Regions from separate parts of the Pseudomonas sp. p50(2008) genome, predicted to be linked through region 3. Evidence: riboswitches for the same ligand, from Rfam matches in the RefSeq annotation. Region 3 holds a riboswitch; each other region holds the start of a gene.

Region 1 (2,260 bases), on a different contig from region 3:
CAGGTTCTCCAGAAACACGGTGCGGGTTTCAGCGATGCCGTCGTGATCCTTGTCCCGCAGCAGCGTGATGCGATTCGGACTCGGGACGCCGGCCCCCGCGCGTCCCATGACGGTCTTCATGACCCAGCCTTTTATGCCTTTGCCATCATCGGGTTTTGGCGGCGCGTTGGTTTCTGCCACCAGCACGTCACCATTGGGCAGCACGTAGAGCCAGCGTGGGTGATCGAGCCCTTCGGCAAATGCGGCCACCTGAGTGCCGGCCGCGGCTGTCGGTTTGGCACCGTCAGCCCAGCCAACGGCCGGGGCGATGTTCACCGTCGGTATCAGGGTCTTGTTCGGTTCTGGCAACTTCGGTGACGGACCGGTGCCGTCGGAGACTTGCAGGCTGGAGGTTTCACCGCAGGCGACGAGACCTCCGGCGAGCGCGATGACGAGAGCGAACTGGGGTTTGCGCATGCTGATCTTCCCTTTAAATGCATTGACCTGATCAGTAGAGAAGCGCAAATGTGCGATGGTTCAACAGGGCACAATCAATCAAACGATCTGCGGCAGTTAATCGCGCAGACAAGTCCCGTCTTTAATTGACGCTCCACCCCCAACCCTCTAACCTTCGCGGCTTGTTTCAGGTGCTCTGTGACGTCGTCGACAGAGTGAAACAGGGAAGCCGGTGAGTGATCGCTTTGTTGCACGAAGCTTCGCGATCCCGGCGCTGCCCCCGCAACGGTAAATGAGTAAAAACTGCGCCTTGTGCCACTGTGTCGATTATCGGCATGGGAAGGCGCGCAGTTCGGCGTCAAGCCGCTCATGAGCCCGGAGACCGGCCTGATCCATCCAGCGGCATCACGGTGGGCGATGCCAGGCTTTTTGCCGTCTATTCTTGTGCCTGCCCGCCGTTATCCAGCCCCAACGGAGAGCTTTCCCATGACTGATACCCCTGATCGCGACGAACGCCACCTGGCGCGCATGTTGCGCAAAAAAGCCGTGATCGACGAACGCATCGCCAACTCCCCGAATGAATGCGGCCTGCTGCTGGTGCTCACCGGCAACGGCAAGGGCAAAAGCAGCTCGGCGTTCGGCATGCTTGCCCGGTCCATGGGGCACGGTATGCAGTGTGGTGTGGTGCAGTTCATCAAGGGGCGTAACAGCACCGGTGAAGAACTGTTCTTCCGCCGCTTTCCGGAGCAGGTGCGTTTTCATGTGATGGGCGAAGGTTTCACCTGGGAAACCCAGGACCGTCAGCGTGACATTGCTGCTGCCGAAGCGGCGTGGTCAGTTTCTCGTGAATTGTTGCGCGATCCGTCGATTGGTCTGGTGGTGCTGGACGAGTTGAACATCGCGCTCAAGCACGGCTACCTCGACCTCGATCAGGTACTCAGCGATTTGCAGGCTCGCCCGCCGATGCAGCACGTGGTGGTAACCGGGCGCGGCGCCAAGCCGGAAATGATTGAACTGGCTGATACCGTCACTGAAATGGGCGTGATCAAGCATGCGTTCCAGGCCGGGATCAAAGCGCAAAAAGGCGTCGAATTGTGAATCAACCCCGTCATTGCCCCGCGGTACTCATCGCCGCGCCGGCGTCCGGTCAGGGCAAGACCACCGTCACCGCTGCACTGGCTCGTTTGCATCGCAATCAGGGGCGCAAGGTCCGGGTGTTCAAGTGCGGCCCGGACTTTCTGGACCCGATGATTCTCGAGCGCGCCAGCGGTGCGCCGGTCTATCAACTGGACATGTGGATGGTTGGCGAGCAGGACAGCCGTCGGCTCCTGTGGGAAGCCGCGGGTGAGGCAGACCTGATCCTCATTGAAGGCGTCATGGGGCTGTTCGACGGCACGCCGTCCAGTGCCGATCTGTCGCGGCATTTCGGTGTGCCGGTGCTGGCCGTGATCGACGGCACGGCCATGGCGCAGACCTTTGGTGCGCTGGCCTTGGGGCTGGCGCGCTATCAGCCGGACTTGCCGTTTGCCGGCGTATTGGCTAATCGGGTCGGTACGGTGCGCCATGCGCAGTTGCTCGAAGGCAGCCTGACGGAAGGGTTGCGTTGGTACGGTGCATTGTCCCGGGAAACCGGGATCGAATTGCCGAGCCGGCATCTCGGCCTGGTGCAAGCGGGTGAATTGAATGACCTGGACCTGCGCCTCGATGCCGCCGCCGATGCACTGGCCGGCAGTTGCGAAGTCGCGTTGCCCCCGGCCGTGGAATTTGCTGCGCCGGATGTGATCGTCGCCGAGCCTTTGCTGGCGGGCGTGCGGATTGCCGTGGC
Region 2 (2,260 bases), on a different contig from region 3:
ATGTGTTCTTCGGAACCGGCGCCTAGGCCGATCAGCACATCCAGCGGAACGCGGCCGCTGCTGGCTTCGATGACCTTGACTGCGGGCGGCAGTTCTTCGGCGACTTCGAGGCGCACACGGGCCAGGTCTTCAGGGCTGATCAGGTCTGCCTTGTTGAGGATCACCAGGTCGGCGCTGGCCAGTTGGTCGGCGAACAATTCGTGCAGCGGCGACTCGTGATCCAGGTTCGGGTCGAGTTTGCGCTGGGCATCGACCTGGTCCGGGAAAGCGGCAAAGGTGCCAGCCGCCACGGCCGGGCTGTCGACCACGGTAATCACCGCGTCAACGGTGCAGGCGCTGCGGATTTCCGGCCACTGGAAGGCTTGCACCAATGGCTTGGGCAGTGCCAGGCCGGAGGTTTCAATAAGGATGTGGTCGAGGTCACCACGACGGGCAACCAATTCGCGCATGACCGGGAAAAATTCTTCCTGGACGGTGCAGCACAGGCAACCGTTGGCCAGCTCATAGACGCGGCCGTTGGCTTCTTCTTCGGTGCAGCCGATGGCGCACTGCTTGAGAATTTCACCGTCGATGCCCAGCTCGCCAAACTCGTTGACGATGACGGCGATGCGCCGGCCCTGAGCGTTGTCGAGCATGTGCCGCAGCAAGGTGGTCTTGCCCGAGCCGAGGAAGCCGGTAACGATGGTGACGGGGAGTTTGGCCAGTGTTTTCATCGGATGCCCTTTGGCAAGGTGGCGGGCATGCGGGACGACAATCGCTGCGACAGGTGCGCGCGCGGAAGAGTTCGCCACCGGATCACCCCGCCCGGTTGTAGTGAGAATCTGTTTCGAGGCAGGTCTCCTGGCTGACGGCGTGCCTGGCGGTTTCGCCTGGCATTCGCTGCGCCTTCCCGCGAACCCGTTGGACACGGTTTGCAGTGGCGTGGCAGCGAACATCACCGTTCACAGTTGCGGGGGCAGCCGCGGCTTGAACCGCGTTCCCTTCTTAGCTTCGGTAAATACCGAAGAACCTCGAAAGCGCAAGGCTACGCATGGTCTTGGGGCCGGTCAATGTTCGTGAGGCAACACGGCCCCTGTGGCGAGGGGATTTATCCCCGTTCGGCGGCGAAGCCGTCGCCAAACCTGCCTGCGTTGAATACCTGAAAGAATGCTGGGGGCCGCTTCGCGACCCAACGGGGATAAATCCCCTCGCCACAGGTAAACCCCTCTCATTCGATACCGAGTTGAGAACCCTTGCCAATTGACGCCAAACCCCCGCCCATGCTCTCCTACACGCCTTGTTACGGGTGCCCTTCACAGGGTGAAACGGGAAACCGGTGAATCATGTGCTTTACTCAAGGCCATGTCAGTCCGGTGCTGCCCCCGCAACGGTAAGCGAGTGAAGAATCGAATCCACTGTGCCAGCAGTTCGGCATGGGAAGGTGATTCTTGCAGGTTGAGGCGAAGCCCCAGCCCCTCGTGAGCCCGGAGACCGGCCCGCAACACACAGTGATTTTCACCTTCACTGAATAACAAACCCGCGGTGGGCGGGCGCTGTTGCATCTCTGCGTGCCCGATTCGCAGGGATCTTCCATGCGCTCTATTCACCCGCTGACAGACCAGAGGGAAGCGCCATGTCGACCATCAGCACCACCGGCAGCAACACCGCCAGCAGCACAACGACCCTGACTCAACGCCTGACCGCCGCCTTGTGTGCGTCGATCCTGGGCGCATGCCTTGTGTACTTTGCCGGGTTCTCCCACATCGAAGCGGTGCACAACGCCGCCCACGATACCCGTCACAGCTCCGCATTCCCGTGCCATTGAGACCTGCCGACATGATCAAGCGTATTGCGCAAACCGCAGGTTTCACCGGGCTGCTGGCCGCCCTGCTGCTGACCCTGCTGCAGAGCTTCTGGGTAGCTCCGCTGATTATGCAGGCCGAGACCTACGAAAAATCAGAGCCTGCCGCGGTAGAAATCCATGAGCATACCGGCACCGCCATGGCCGCTCATGCCCACGATGCCGAAGCCTGGGAGCCGCAAGACGGCTGGCAGCGCGTGCTGTCCACCACCGGTGGCAACCTGGTTGTAGCGGTTGGTTTCGCCTTGATGCTCGCTGGCCTCTACACTCTGCGTGCGCCCAATAGCACCGCGCAAGGCTTGCTGTGGGGCCTGGCCGGTTACGCCACGTTCGTGCTCGCGCCAACCCTGGGCCTGCCGCCTGAATTGCCCGGCACTGCCGCTGCCGACCTGGCGCAACGCCAGATCTGGTGGATCGGCG
Region 3 (2,260 bases):
CCTGGTCATTGCGGCAGGTCGTAGCCATTGATGGCGGTCGCCAGTGTTTCAAGGCCATCGAACATTCTGACGCTGGCCTGCATCGCCATGGCGTCGAGGATAATGATCCGGTTGTTTTTCACCGCGTCCATGTTGCGCGTCACCGGGTCACTGCGCAGGAATTGCAGTTTCTTTTCATGATCGTCAGCAGGGAATCGTCGGCGGTCCATACGTGCAATCACCAGGAACGTCGGGTTGGCCTTGGCGATGGTTTCCCAGCCCACAGTCGGCCATTCCTCGTTGGACTCAACGACGTTGCGCACGCCCAAGGTGTTGAGCATGAAATCCGGGATGCCCTTGTGGCCGGCGACGTACGGGTCGATGTCGAGGCTGGCGCTGGAGAACCAGAACAGCGCGCTGGTGTGCTTCAGGTCCTTGTTCTGCACCGTGGCCATCGACTTCGCCAGGCTGGCCTTGAGTTCGGCGTTCAACTGCTCGCCACGGGCCTGAACATCAAAGATCTGCGCCAATTGGCTGATGCTTTTGTAGATGCTGTCGATGCGAAACGCCTCCAGCCGCGTGCCATCGGCGCCGACCAGGTTGTCTTTGGCTTCGCAATCGGAGGGCATCAGGTAGGTCGCAATATTCAGCTCATGAAACTGCTCGCGAGTGCCCACTGCGCCTTGCGGACCGACCATCCATTCCAGCTCCACCGCCACCAGTTCAGGACGTTTGCCGATCACCGCTTCGAAACTCGGCTCGTTGTCGGCCAGGCGTTCGATCTTGTCGTTCTCGGCTTTGTACGTGGCCAGGACATCGTTGAACCACAGCGATGTGCCGACCAGCTTGTCGCTCAAACCCATGGCATAGAGCATTTCAGTGCCGGCCTGGCCAATGGTCACGGCCCGGACAGGCGCGTGCTGGAACGTCAGCGTGCTGCCGCAGTTTTCGACGGTGAGGGGGTACTGAGTCGGGGTCGCCTGGGCGAGGGCACAAAAGCCCAGGCCCGATAGGAGGGTGGAGAGGAGGGTGGCGAAGCGGGGCAGCAGCATGGGGCGATCTCCATTTGAACCGTACAGGGGAGCCGAGGTATACGGTCTGGAAACACATCATCGAACGCTGCTGCAAAGGCAGTGCAAGGCCGATCACCGAAGTGACGCACGCGGCAAGGATGTCCTTCCCGGACACCCCGCCGGTTAGTGATTTGCTTGGCCGGCAGGTCTCCTGACTGATGCGTCATCGCCTGGCCCCGGCCTTCCCGGGGATGATCCCAGTGGCGTTCGTGGAGCAGGCTCAGCATCTACAGTTGCGGGGGCAGTTCCGTTTGATGCTGTGTGAGCATCACGGATTCCCTATTAATCCCATGTGGAAACCGGCGGCGGCATGGTAGTCGATCAGACCGTCCGAGGGGAACCTGTCTAACCCCGATGCACCCAGATCCACTGTAGGAGCAAAGCGTGCTCGCGATGGCGTCCTCATGAACGACCGTTTTTTCCGGATGTACCCCGATCAACTGTAGGAGTGAGCCTGCTCGCGATGACGGCCTCATGGCCGATGAGTATCCCCTGATGCACCCGGATCAAACTGTGGGAGCTGGCTTGCCAGCGATGGCGGCCTGACAGCCGATGAGTATCTCCCTGATGTACTCGGATCAAACTGTGGGAGCTGGCCTGCCGGCGATGGCGCCCTCATAGCCGATCGATATTTGCTGATGTACCCGATCAAACTGTGGGAGCTGGCTTGCCAGCGATGGCGGCCTGATCGGCGGTGAGATTCTTGCTGGTGTCCATATCCATTTCTGCGGTTACGGCGGCTATTGGTTTCGCCCTTACGGCGAGTCACTTGGAAGAGCCCCAAGTAACCAAGGGCTCTTGCCCCTTTCGTGCGGTGCCTCGCTGAGGCTCGGCATACCCTCGCTCCGGTCCTGCTCCGTGGGCCCGCCGCCATCGGCCATCCATGGCCGGGGGCGGCTAACCCGGCATCCATGCCGGGTTGCCCACTGCGCAGAACCTGCGCTCGGCCTTACGAGGGGGCAAGAAGATCAAAAGCAAATCAAAAGCAGATCAAGTGCAGATCAAGTGCAGATCAGAAGCCGACCGAACTGCGTTTTTTCCACGTATTGGGTGCGTTTGCCGTAGGCCTCAATCACTCACCTTGATCGCCTCAACATCCCCCAAAGCGCTGTAATGCTTACGCAGCTTGCGCAGTTCCCGACTGCCCATTTTGTCCAATGACAAAGTCGCGTTCTGTGCCTCCTGAGTGGCTCGAATCAACTCGTCGA

The links. A riboswitch is a leader RNA that binds a small molecule or an ion and turns the genes downstream of it on or off. The one in region 3 is predicted to bind cobalamin.
Region 1: linked by a shared signal. The riboswitch ahead of cobO (cob(I)yrinic acid a,c-diamide adenosyltransferase) and the one ahead of H7698_RS17830 (ABC transporter substrate-binding protein) in region 3 are both predicted to bind cobalamin.
Region 2: linked by a shared signal. The riboswitch ahead of cobW (cobalamin biosynthesis protein CobW) and the one ahead of H7698_RS17830 (ABC transporter substrate-binding protein) in region 3 are both predicted to bind cobalamin.

The regions. Positions count from the first base shown of each region.
Region 1 is NZ_JACMYF010000001.1:809,060-811,319, reverse strand. Features, by position in the region: gene H7698_RS03620 (PQQ-dependent sugar dehydrogenase) at 1-456, opposite strand, end outside; cobalamin riboswitch at 608-840, shown strand; gene cobO (cob(I)yrinic acid a,c-diamide adenosyltransferase) at 922-1,533, shown strand; gene H7698_RS03610 (cobyrinate a,c-diamide synthase) at 1,530-2,260, shown strand, end outside.
Region 2 is NZ_JACMYF010000005.1:256,139-258,398, reverse strand. Features, by position in the region: gene cobW (cobalamin biosynthesis protein CobW) at 1-713, opposite strand, end outside; cobalamin riboswitch at 814-1,028, opposite strand; cobalamin riboswitch at 1,267-1,493, shown strand; gene H7698_RS15900 (CbtB domain-containing protein) at 1,613-1,804, shown strand; gene H7698_RS15895 (CbtA family protein) at 1,816-2,260, shown strand, end outside.
Region 3 is NZ_JACMYF010000006.1:127,459-129,718, reverse strand. Features, by position in the region: gene H7698_RS17835 (FecCD family ABC transporter permease) at 1-9, opposite strand, end outside; gene H7698_RS17830 (ABC transporter substrate-binding protein) at 6-1,031, opposite strand; cobalamin riboswitch at 1,177-1,371, opposite strand; gene H7698_RS17825 (low affinity iron permease family protein) at 2,121-2,260, opposite strand, start outside.